Linked DNA regions of Shimia isoporae. The protein of the gene in region 2 interacts with the protein of the main gene of each other region in a pairwise test. Links are inferred from orthologs where the notes say so. Each region holds a gene or a part of one and is shown on either strand. Other genes may lie near its edges.

Region 1 (6,356 bases), on a different replicon or contig from region 2:
GCACAGGCCCGAGTTCCTGCGCGCGTCCTTCGGCAACGATGTTCAGCACGTCATCCAACGCGGCTTCGGTAGACACCGGCGCACAAGCTGCGACGTCGTCGGAGGTGACCGGCAGGTCGTCGTTGAGTTTGTAGAGCGCCAGTTTTTCAACGGTTTGGCGGAAGTCGCCAGGATCGAGTTCGCGCGACAGGTTGAAGAGATCCGTCATCGCCTCATGATCCACATTTCTCAGGCCTGCGGCGTTGAGTTCGCCTTCAATCTCCTCACGACTTGGGGGATCGTTGTAAATTCCCACGGCGTATGCGTTCGCGTGACCCTCGAAAGCCTTGCGGATCTTTGAGCTGGCTTTGAGTTGGCCGGCGGTGACGACGATCTGTGCGTCACCCGGTGCCCAGTCTTCGAGGGCGGCGAGAATGGCAGGTGCGGCGTTGTCGTTGGCATCCTCGACAAAGGCGACGCGCGGGCCGGGAAAGAAGCTGATTTCTTTGGTCGCGTCCAGAAGTCGTGCCTTGTCCTTGCGCAGTTCGGCGCCGGGGATGCGTGTCAGGCGCATCTCCTCTTCACCCTGAGGTCCGATCAGGGCTGCGACTAGTTCCTGTCTTTTGAGGGCGACGCGCATGGCGTCCGGCCCGTAGATCAGAATGCCGGTCTTGTCCGGGTCGGGCTTGCCGAAGTAGCGGTTGGCGTCGCGCGCAGATAGTTTCATAGAGGGTTTTTGGTCGCGTAGGCCTGAAGGTCGGCGACGATCCGGTCGGCGATGACAATCATCAGGCGTTCGTAGGCGTCTTCCTCGGCAGCCAGTTCAGAAACGGTCGAACCGCTTGCGGAATAGCCCACAAAGCTGCTGGCTTTACCGGATGTGAGAACTTTTTTCGTTTGGGAATCGCGCAGCGCGTAGGTGACTTCCGCAAAGATGTCGAACCGCGAGGTGACCTGTGCAACGGTCTTACCTACGGCTCTGCGTCGTGTTTTTATCGAGTGCGACAGGCCGTAGGCACCGGTGGACGTCCGCCCGAGGCGGTCTTCCAATTCGCGAACCAGCAAGTAGCTCGCGTTGTTGTTGGCGGGCGCATCCATGACCACCTGCCCCAACAGACCGTCTGCGGCTCCCGATGTCCCGTAAACGGGTTCAAATCCGCAGCCTGCCAGCGCGGGTGCGCCGGCTGCGGCGAGCAGGAGAAAGCCCCGGCGGTTCATCGTTTTTCCGTTTGAACGGGATCGGTTGTCGTCGTCAACGGCCACAGGCTTTGACGCAGAAAACCGATGCATGATCTCAGTGCTAACGGGAAACGATTTAGATGACGACATTCACGATCCGGCCGGGGACAACAATGAGTTTCTTGGGCTGGGCCCCTTCCAGCCGGCTGGTGACAGCTTCGTGCGCCAGAACCAGTTTTTCAACCTCTTCCTTTGGCATGTCTTTGGCGACGGTGATTTCGCCGCGACGCTTGCCGTTTACCTGAATTGGCATGGTGACATTTGCTTCGACCAGCATGGCGTCATCGGCAACTGGCCAAGGCGCGTTGATGATCAGGCCTTCGCCGCCCTGATGGGACCAGATGTCTTCCGCGAGGTGCGGTGTCATCGGGGCCATGAGCTGGGCCAACGTCATGATGGCTTCGCGTTTTGCAGCTTTGCCAGCCTTGGATTTCGCAATGGTGTTTGTGAAAGCATAGAGCTTTGCAATCGAGGCGTTGAAACCGAAGCTTTCCACACCCAGCGTTACATCGCGGATTGCCTTGTGCATTTCACGCAGCAGTTCTTCGTCGCCCTGACCTTGGGCGCCGTCGTCCATCTCGCCAATCTTGTCGCAAAGGTTCCAGACGCGGGTAAGGTGCTTGTAGGCTGCTTCTGCTCCGGAGGCAGTCCACTCCACATCCCGCTCGGGCGGGCTGTCTGACAACACAAACCAGCGGGCCGTGTCAGCGCCGAAGCTGGTGATGATGTCGACGGGGTCCACCACGTTGTTCTTGGACTTGGACATTTTGGCAGAGGGTACGATGTCGACTTCGGTACCATCTTCCTTGAGCAACGCCTTGCCATCGCGCAGTTCAACCTGTTCGGGATAGTAGTATGTCGGGCGACCGCTTTGGTTTTCCCGCTTGTAGATCGCGTGGGTCACCATGCCTTGGGTGAAGAGCGCGTCAAACGGCTCCTTGGCACTTTCGGGCAGATGGCCGCAGATGTGCATCGCGCGGGCAAAGAAGCGCGAATAAAGCAGGTGCAGGATCGCGTGCTCGATGCCACCGATGTATTGGTCGACGTTCATCCAGTAGGCGGCATCCTCGGCCACGGTGGGCGTGTCGGCCTTTGGCGCGGTGAAGCGGGCGAAATACCACGAACTGTCCACAAAGGTGTCCATCGTGTCGGTTTCACGTTTCGCCGGAGCACCGCAGTTTGGACAAGAGCAGTCGCGCCACGTCGGGTGGCGGTCTAGCGGGTTGCCGGGTACGGAGAAGTCGATTGGCTTGCCAGCTTCGTCATAGGGAAGTTCGATCGGCAGGTTTTCTTTCTTTTCCGGCACGACTCCACAGCTTTCGCAATGCACAACAGGGATCGGGCAACCCCAGTAGCGCTGGCGGGAGAGACCCCAGTCACGCAGGCGGAAGTTGGTGACGCCTTTGCCCCAACCGGCTTTTTCGGCGAAGTCGATGGTGGTATCGATGGCTTCCTGGCCAGTTGCCTCGTCCAGACCTGCGAAGTGGTTGACCCACTTTACCTTTTCTTCCTTGCCCGGAACAAACGCGGTGGCGTCGACTGGTGTTTCATCTCCAAGTGCAAAGAAAGTATCGATGACTGGAAGATCGTATTTGCGGCAGAAGTCGAGGTCGCGCTGGTCATGGGCCGGGCAGGCGAAGATCGCTCCGGTGCCGTAGTCCATCAGGATGAAGTTGGCGATCCAGACCGGCAGTTCCCAGTCGGGGTTCAGCGGGTGTTTCACGCGGATTCCGGTGTCGTAGCCCAGTTTTTCCGCGGTTTCGATGGCTTCCTCGGTGGTGCCACCTTTGCGGCATTCCGCAACAAAGGCGGCGACATCCGGATTCTGCGCCTCAAGCTCTTTGGCAATTGGATGATCCGGCGAAATGCCCACAAAAGACGCGCCCATGAGGGTATCCGGGCGGGTGGTGTAGACGGTGATAGGATCGCCTGCGTCCGTGCGTTCAAACGAGAATTCGAGACCGCGCGATTTGCCGATCCAGTTTTCCTGCATCAGGCGGACTTTGGCGGGCCAGTTGTCCAGACCGTCGAGCGCGGTCAGCAATTCGTCGGAGTAATCCGAGATCTTGAAGAACCATTGGGTGAGTTCGCGTCGTTCCACCAGTGCGCCGGAACGCCAGCCGCGGCCGTTTTCGACCTGTTCGTTGGCCAGAACGGTCATGTCGACCGGATCCCAGTTCACAACGGCGTTTTTGCGGTAAACGAGGCCCTTTTCAAGGAAATCGAGGAAAAGCGATTGTTGCTGGCCGTAGTAGTCGGTGTCGCAGGTCGCAAACATGCGCGACCAGTCCAGCGAGAGGCCAAGCGGCTTCATCTGTTCGACCATTGTGTCGATGTTGGCGTATGTCCAGTCTTTGGGGTGGCCGCCAGATGCCATCGCCGCGTTTTCAGCCGGCATGCCAAACGCATCAAAGCCCATCGGATGCAGTACGTTGTGCCCGGTGGAGATTTTGTAGCGCGCGATCACATCCCCCATGGTGTAGTTTCGCACGTGGCCCATGTGCAGTTTGCCCGACGGGTAGGGAAACATCTCCAGCACATAGTATTTCGGCTTGGACTCGTCCCGAACGGCCTTGAAGGTCTCGTTCTTGGCCCAGGCGTCTTGCCAGCGGGCTTCTATCTCTGCGGGTGTGTAGCGCGACATTTGGCGTGCCCTTGTATCTGCGATTCTGCGGTGGCCGCGCCGGATGCGCGACGTTCGTTCCGGCAATCTGATAGGCTTGCTTTGCCTTATGGTCCAGTGCCGAGCCATGAAAATGCACCGGTTGCGGGCTTACGGGTGCCAGAATCTGCGATATACATTGACAAAACAGCGTGATTTCGCGGGCAGGCAGTATGAAAATCCTTTTTATCCACCAGAACTTTCCAGGCCAGTTCAAGCATCTTGCACCGGCTTTGGTGGAAAGAGGTCACGAGGTCGTTTCCCTGACGTTGCGGGTCAAAGAACCCGGCACGTGGAAGGGCGTGCGGCTCGTGCCTTATGAGCTCAAGCGGGCACCATCGAAGGGGTTGCACCCCTGGCTGGTGGATTTCGAGACCAAATTGCTGCGGGCGGAGAGTTGTTTTGCAGCCGCGCGCAAGCTGCGTGACGGAGGCTTTACGCCGGATGTGATTGTCGCGCATCCCGGTTGGGGTGAACCGATGTTCCTGCGCGATCTGTGGCCGACGGCGCGGATCGGGCTTTATTGTGAGCTCTATTACACCAACCGAGACACCGATGTCGGTTTCGATCCCGAGTTCCCGAAAGCCGAAAAAGAAACGGATGCGATCCGGTTAAGGCTCAAGAATTTGAACAACACGATGCACCGAGATGTCGCGGATATGGGGATCAGCCCGACGCAGTTTCAGGCCGCGACATATCCGGAAGAATGGCAGGACATAATTTCTGTCATACATGACGGCATCGACACCAATGTGGTGAAGCCCAATCCGGAAGCGACATTCGAACTGCCCGATGGACGGGTTCTTAGCCGAGATGACGAGGTGGTCACATTTGTGAACCGAAATCTTGAGCCGTATCGCGGCTATCACGTTTTCATGCGCGCCTTGCCAAGGCTGCTCAAAGAGCGACCCAATGCGCAGGTTCTGATCGTTGGGGGCGACGAGGTGAGCTATGGGGCTGCTCCACCGAAGGGTCAGACGTGGAAACAGATTTTTATCGACGAGGTGCGCGGCCGTATTCCGACGCCGGACTGGGAGCGTGTTCACTTCCTTGGCAAGGTGCCATACGGCAATTTCCTGTCGATGCTGCAGATCACACGGGCGCATGTGTATCTGACATATCCTTTTGTGCTCAGTTGGTCGCTGATCGAGGCAATGTCGATTGGTGCTCCGATTGTCGCCAGTGACACCGCTCCACTACAAGAAGTGATCACCGACGAAGAAACAGGTCTTTTGTTTCCTTTCTTTGATGGGGAGCGGATGGTCGCACAGATCAGTCGTGTGCTTGATGATGCGGCTTTGCGGGACCAGATGGGCGCGTCAGCGCGGGCTTTGGCTATTGAGGGCTATGATCTCGAAAGCCGGTGCCTGCCGCGACAGCTTGCGTGGATCGACGAGCTTTTTGCCAAGACACCGGGGCCGATCAAGGTTTGAGTTTCTGAAATACCAGAAAGAAAAAGGCCGCTCACGAGAGCGGCCTTTGGCGTCTTTGATCTTTTGGCGGGTTCAGAACCGGCTGTCTTCGATGCGGATTTGGCGAGCGCGTGTCAGGATCGCGTCTTCTACGGCGCGCACGGTACCTTCGGAAACGGCTCGACCGCCTCGGGTTTGCATGGCCACGTTCAGTGAACGCGCGTCCAGCGCCGCATCGCGGATGTAGACCGTGGCACGGTAGCTGCGGCCGCCGCCCGGCGGCGTACCGTAGCCGGTGGAAATTACGCCCGAAAACGGATCCACGGTCTGGATCGGCAGGAAGCCGAGAACCTCAAGCGAAGCCGCCCAGAGATATTTGTTCACGCTGAGTTGGACATCGCTGTTGTCCGGGCCGAATAGCGTCCAGATAGACTCTGTCTTGTTGCTGTCAGATGCGTTGTAGCCGTCGAGCGGGTTACCAGTGACATCCCTATCGCCGGATCCTGATCCTACTGCGGTGCTCGTGGGGGCTGCGGTCTGGTTGCCGCATGCCGTGGTCAGAGCCAGTGTGCTCAGGAGAATAATCGTTGCCGTGCGGCGGAATAGGTCCATGGTACAGCCTTTAGAAACGTTCCGATACTGTCCTAGCCAAGCAGACCGCGTTGGGCAAGATGAATAGTCGGTTCCGGTTACATAGGCGCAGGCCAATGGACTCCTGTTATATAGAGAGGCGGAAGAGGGTGCGAAAATCGAGTGTGACATGTCTGCACCATTTTGTGGCGCATTGGATCGGCAGCTTCCGGTTTCCTTGCAATGAGACCCCCAAAAGAGCGAAACGTGTCGCCATACCCAGCTTGGGATTCTCTGAGTTGGGCGCATGAATTGGAAAACCGAGGGAAAAACTATGAAAAAAGTTCTCTTTGCAACCACCGCGCTGATCGCGACCGCGGGCATGGCTGCAGCAGAAATCAACTTTGGTGGTTCTGCACGTTTTGGTGTGATCTATGACTCCACCCCGACCGCAGCTGACGAACTGGCCATCCACAACCGTTTCACACTGAACA
Region 2 (6,245 bases):
CGGCCTGATGATCGCCTCGCGCGGGGGACGGGTTGAGCGCACCTTTACGGAAACGTGCCATTCCTTGCGGCTGTCAAAAGGTTCGTCCCCGAGCCAGTTGATTTCGCGGACCGGAATGGTGCGCGTGGACAGCATTTCCTTTGGGCCGACAATCACCTGTTTCGCGTCAACATCGAGTTTGACCACATAGAGCGGTTCAGTAAGGCCGCCAATGCCGAGTCCGCGGCGCTGGCCAATGGTGTAATGAATAACACCGTTGTGCGTTCCGCGTACGTTGCCCTCGTGATCCACGATGTCGCCGGGCTCGGCAGCTCCGGGGCGAAGCTTCTCGATAACGCTGGCGTAGTCGCCATTTGGGACAAAACAGATGTCCTGGCTGTCCGGTTTATCGGCAACCGAAAGGCCATATTCAGCGGCCAATGCGCGTGTTGCGTCTTTGTTGGGCAGGTGGCCCAGAGGGAATCGCAGGAAATCGAGCTGCTCCGGCGTTGTCGAAAACAGAAAATAACTCTGGTCACGACGGGCGTCGGTGGCCGAGTGCAACTCCGCTCCGTTGGGACCTATTTTACGCTGGATGTAGTGTCCGGTGGCCATGCAGTCTGCGTCCAGATCCTTGGCGGTTTCCAGCAGGTCCTTGAATTTCACACGCTCATTGCACCGGATGCAGGGAACAGGGGTGGCGCCGGCGAGGTAACTGTCGGCAAATTCATCGATCACTGCGTCCTGAAAGATGTTTTCGTAATCAAGGACATAGTGGGGAAAACCCTTTTCTTCGGCCACGCGACGCGCATCGTGAATATCGATCCCAGCACAGCAGGCACCCTTCTTGGCCAGAGCCGCACCGTGGTCGTACAATTGCAACGTCACGCCGACCACGTCGTAGCCTTCGTCCGCCAGTTTCGCCGCGACAACAGAACTGTCGACGCCGCCGGACATGGCAACAACCACGCGGGTCTCGGATGGGGGTTTTGCAAAGCCGAGGGAATTCAGCTTTGTGTCGCTGTCAAGCGCCATGATGAGTCTCTCCGATCAGAAGTCGTCGAGAATATAGGAAAATCCTAACTACTCTCAAGGGGCGGTTTCATACCTCATTAAGTCTGTTGGGGCAGTGTGTCGCCACCTGAGAAGGATAAAGTGTGATGTTTTTGAAAAAAGTGGAGGGACCGCGGTGTGTGACCTTGCCTGATGGCTCGGTGATGACGCGTGCGGATTTGCCCCCGGCTGATACGCGCAGGTGGGTTGCCTCGCGCAAGGCGGCGGTTGTTAAGGGGGTCGTTTACGGCCTGATTAGTCAGAAAGAGGCTTTGGAGACCTATGGGTTGAGCGAAGAGGAGTTCAATCACTGGGTGAAAGCCGTTTCGCGTCACGGATTCGATGCGCTCAAGGCGACGTCGGTACAGAAATATCGCGAAAAAACGGCAGATGAGGGGGCAAGTCCAACCGCATAAAAGCCAAAAAACAGGTGGGTTTCCGCGAGGACACGCAAAAGGGGTGGCCATTTCTTGCCAATACTTTGCGAAAACTCGTCAAACGTGTAAATCTGGGTGTCAGGGGGATGGTAATCTTCATTAACAGACCAACCTAGTAACCACGAGTTAACCTTTATTAGCCATGGTTAACAGGCAACCCTCCTGAAGTAAGGATTTTATAATGCGAGTTTTGTTGGTTGAGGACGACCCCACCACCTCCAAAAGCATCGAGATGATGCTGACGCACGCGAACCTGAATGTGTATTCCACCGATCTTGGCGAAGAAGGCATCGACCTGGCTAAGCTCTATGACTACGACCTGATCCTGCTGGATCTGGGCCTGCCGGACATGACCGGCCACGAAGTTCTGCGCCAGCTGCGCACCGCGCGCATCGACACACCGATCCTGATCTTGTCCGGTGCAGATGACACCGAGAGCAAGCTCAAGGGCTTTGGATATGGTGCGGACGATTATCTGACCAAACCGTTCCATCGCGAAGAGCTGGTGGCTCGCATTCACGCGATCATCCGTCGTTCCAAAGGCCACTCCCAGTCGGTCATCCGCACTGGTCAGATTTCTGTGAACCTGGACGCAAAAACCGTTGAGGTTGAAAACAAGCCTGTTCACCTGACCGGCAAAGAGTACCAGATGCTGGAACTGCTGAGCCTGCGCAAAGGCACCACGTTGACCAAAGAGATGTTCCTGAACCACCTCTATGGCGGCATGGATGAGCCGGAACTGAAAATCATTGACGTCTTCATCTGCAAATTGCGCAAGAAGCTGTCCGAGGCGACTGGTGGCGAGAACTACATCGAGACCGTCTGGGGCCGTGGCTATGTGCTGCGTGATCCGGAACCTGCGGTTTCGGAAGAGACTGTCGCACTCCGCGCATAAGCCGCTTGAGGTCGGAAAGCGGCGGCCCTATCACTTGGGAGGGTAGATAGGGAGACGCCGGTGACCGACGCGCTTAAAGTGAGCGAAATGACCAAAGAGCAGGCGCGCCTGGAACTGGCGCGCCTTGCTGCGTTTTTGGGGCGCGCCAACGAAGCTTACCATACCGAGGATGCGCCGGAGATCTCCGACGCCGACTATGACGCGGGCAAGCGTCGGAACGCGGAGATTGAAGCGCGGTTCCCGGAACTGAAGCGCGCTGACAGCCCGAGCGACCAAGTGGGCGCGGCGCCTTCCGAAGGATTTGGCAAGATCACTCATGTGGTGCCCATGCTGAGCCTCGGGAATGCTTTTGAGGATAGCGATGTCGTGGATTTTGACGATCGCATCCGCAAATATCTCAACATGTTGCCGCGTGATGAACTGAGGTTTACGGCGGAGCCGAAGATTGACGGGTTGAGTCTTTCGCTTCGCTACGAAGGAGGACAGTTGGTCTATGCGGCGACCCGTGGTGACGGGGAAACCGGTGAGAATGTCACCGAGAATGCCAGAACCATTGCCGATATCCCTCAGGTTCTGGAAGGTGCGCCCGATGTGATTGAGGTGCGCGGCGAGGTCTACATGAGCCACGCTGATTTCGAGGCGCTGAATGCGCGCATTGTCGAGAAAAACACCAAGTTGGAAGCGGAAGGAAAAAAACCTCAAACGGTTTTTGCTAATCCGCGTAACGCGGCTGCTGGAAGCCTGCGTCAGCTTGATCCCAATGTGACCCGTGAGCGGCCCTTGAAGTTTTTTGCATATGCATGGGGCGACCTTTCCCAGCCTTTGGCAGCATCACAGATGGGCGCAATCAAAAAGCTCTCTGATTTGGGGTTCGTCACAAATGACCTGACAGCGCTTTGCGATGGACCAGACGCGATGATCGCGCACTATCGGATGATAGAAGAGCAACGTGCGTCGCTGGGATATGACATCGATGGCGTGGTCTACAAAGTGGACGATCTCGCGCTTCAGGGGCGACTGGGTTTTCGCTCAACAACCCCACGATGGGCTGTTGCGCACAAGTTTCCCGCAGAACTCGCGTGGACAAGGCTGGAAGGGATCGACATTCAGGTGGGCCGCACCGGCGCGCTCAGCCCTGTGGCTCGATTGCATCCTGTTACCGTGGGCGGCGTTGTCGTGTCCAACGCGACGCTCCACAACGAGGATTACATCGCGGGCAGGGACAGCAAGGGAGAAGACATTCGCGATGGCAAGGACATCCGCGTTGGGGACTGGGTTCAGGTCTATCGTGCGGGCGATGTGATCCCCAAGGTCGCCGATGTGGACCTTAAGAAGCGTCCCAAAGATGCCGTGCCGTATGTCTTTCCGGATGTTTGCCCGGAGTGCGAAAGTCCCGCGGTGCGCGAGGAGGGGGATGCGGTACGGTATTGTACCGGCGGATTGATTTGTCCGGCTCAAGCTATTGAAAAATTAAAGCATTTCGTGGCACGCAAGGCTTTGGATATCGAAGGGCTGGGCGCGAAGCAGATCGAGATGTTTTTCGACGATGCACAGCTTCCGATCAAAACACCCGCAGATATTTTCACGCTTGCCGAGCGGGATGAAGCCAACCTTACCAGCCTGAAGAACCGAAAAGGTTTCAAGGACAAGAGCGTTGCGAACCTGTTTGCAGCGATCGATGCGAAGCGCGAGATTGGTTTCGGCCGTCTTCTGTTTGGTTTGGGTATTCGACATGTCGGGGAGACGGCAGCGAAAGACCTGGCCCAGCATTTTATGACTTGGGACAAGTTGGCTGAGGCCGCAGAGGCCGCGCGCCCAGCGGCATTAGGCTGGCGGGCTGCGGATGTCGCGGAAGAGGCCGAGCGTATTGCCGCAGCAAGGGAAGGGCGGCGCGGACGTATCAAGGAAGCACGCGATCTTGCGGCGGCAGAAGTGGACGTGTCTCGATCTGCGCAAGCGGCGTGGGATGATCTGACGGGAATTGACGGGATCGGTGCGGCGGTCGCGTTGTCTTTGACGGATGCCTTTGCGAATCCGCAAGAACGGGCGGAAATCGACCGCCTTGTGGGTATGCTGAGCATTGAGTCGCCGGAAGCGGTTGCGACCGAGAGCCCGGTTGCTGGAAAGACCGTGGTGTTTACAGGCAAGCTTGAAAAGATGACGCGAGACGAGGCCAAAGTCAGGGCAGAGAGCCTTGGCGCCAAAGTGTCTGGCTCGGTGAGCGGCAAGACAGATCTGTTGGTGGCGGGACCGGGAGCGGGTTCAAAAGCCAAGAAAGCGGCGGATCTTGGCGTTGAAACGATAGATGAAGACGCGTGGCTGGCGCTGGTCGAGGGGTTGTAATCGGGCAATGACGGGGCGGCCAGAGATCCTCTATCCGCTGTTTGCGGATCTGACAAAACTGGATGGCGTGGGGCCAAAAACGGCGCAGCACCTCAGCCAGATTGCTGTAGAAAAGCCGCGTGACCTATTGTTTTCACTTCCATATTCCGGAATTGACCGCGCGCTCAAGATCTCGGTCAATGAGGCGGAGTTGCCGTGTACGGTTACCGTTCAGGTATTGGTCGGTGCTCATCGCCCTGCACGCAATCGTGGCGGGGCGTATCGGATTACCGTTCAGGATGCACTGACGACGTTCCAGTTGGTGTTTTTTCATGCGCGGGGCGAATACTTGAAGAAAGTGTTGCCCGAAGGCGAGCGTCGCGTGGTGAGCGGTAAGGTCGAGTTATTCGACGGTGTCGCACAGATGGTTCACCCTGAATACATTGTTGCGCCGAATGAGGCAGACACAATTCCCGCGTTCGAACCGGTATACCCGCTGACGCACGGGGTGACACAAAAGACAATGGTCAAAGGCGTTCGCTCAGCGCTTGATCGGGCGCCTGAACTGGCGGAGTGGATTGATCCTTCACAGAAGGACCAGTCAAAATGGCCGCATTGGCGGGAGGCCATGGAACAAGTTCATTTGCCGATGTCTTTGGCAGAGGTGACGCCGACGCATCCGGCACGGGAGCGTCTCGCATATGACGAGTTTTTCGCACATCAACTGACCTTGGCACTGGCGCGGGCACAGTTGCAGCGGGCAAAAGGTGTCATTTCGGAACAATCCGGTGCGCTTCAGGCCAAAGTACGCGCAGCGCTGCCTTTTGCGCCTACGGGAGCGCAAGAACGCGCTGTGGAGGCGATTGCGCGGGATATGGCGCAACCGATCCGAATGAACCGGTTGCTGCAGGGAGATGTGGGCGCAGGCAAGACGCTGGTGGCTTTTATGGCGCTCTTGATCGCGGTCGAAGCTGGCGGGCAGGGCGTGATGATGGCGCCGACCGAAATTCTTGCGCGTCAGCATATGGAAGGCCTGAAACCTCTGGCCGAAAGCGCCGGCGTTGTGTTGGAGATACTGACCGGCCGCGACAAGGGTAAAGAGCGCAAGGCAAAGCTGGAAGCTTTGGCTCGGGGAGATATTCAAGTTCTGGTAGGAACGCATGCGGTGTTTCAGCAGGATGTTCACTTTGACGACCTCCGGCTGGCGATCATCGACGAACAGCACCGTTTTGGTGTGCGCCAGAGGTTGGAACTCGGCAAGAAAGGCGCCGGGGCGGACGTGTTGGTCATGACCGCCACCCCCATCCCACGCTCCCTGTCGCTGGCTCAGTACGGCGATATGGATGTCTCTGTTCTGGACGAAAAACCGCCAGGACGACAGCCGATTACCACAGCATTGGTGAGCACCGGCCGTATGGATGAAGTCGTGGAGCACCTGCGAAATGCCGTTGCCGAGGGTAAGCAGGCCTATTGGGTTTGTCCGCTTGTTGAAGAAAGCGAGAACGTCGATTTTACAGCGGCGGAGGAGCGGTTCAAACACTTGCGAGCCGCTCTTGGCG

What was found.
Region 1: the proteins of ligA (region 2) and leuS interact in binary tests that used the Escherichia coli proteins (3 or more experiments, as listed by UniProt). The link is inferred for Shimia isoporae from one-to-one orthologs.

What each region holds. Positions count from the first base shown.
Region 1 is NZ_SMGR01000003.1:389,124-395,479, reverse strand. The notes cover bases 1,079-4,199. They hold leuS (leucine--tRNA ligase), read right to left. Parts: upstream 3,863-4,199; coding sequence 1,295-3,862; downstream 1,079-1,294. Other genes in these bases: BXY66_RS16255 (glycosyltransferase family 4 protein), read left to right, coding at 4,054-4,199; lptE (LPS assembly lipoprotein LptE), read right to left, coding at 1,079-1,269. Outside these bases: holA (DNA polymerase III subunit delta), read right to left, coding at 1-706; more of lptE, read right to left, coding at 703-1,078; more of BXY66_RS16255, read left to right, coding at 4,200-5,313; BXY66_RS16250 (DUF3576 domain-containing protein), read right to left, coding at 5,386-5,904; BXY66_RS16245 (porin), read left to right, coding at 6,197-6,356.
Region 2 is NZ_SMGR01000001.1:1,313,480-1,319,724, forward strand. What follows is about bases 2,070-5,079. They hold ligA (NAD-dependent DNA ligase LigA), read left to right. Parts: upstream 2,070-2,451; coding sequence 2,452-4,707; downstream 4,708-5,079. Other genes in these bases: ctrA (response regulator transcription factor CtrA), read left to right, coding at 2,070-2,364; recG (ATP-dependent DNA helicase RecG), read left to right, coding at 4,715-5,079. Also shown: tRNA 2-thiouridine(34) synthase MnmA, read right to left, coding at 1-1,014; CtrA inhibitor SciP, read left to right, coding at 1,140-1,448; more of ctrA, read left to right, coding at 1,651-2,069; more of recG, read left to right, coding at 5,080-6,245. UniProt on the Escherichia coli protein: DNA ligase that catalyzes the formation of phosphodiester linkages between 5'-phosphoryl and 3'-hydroxyl groups in double-stranded DNA using NAD as a coenzyme and as the energy source for the reaction.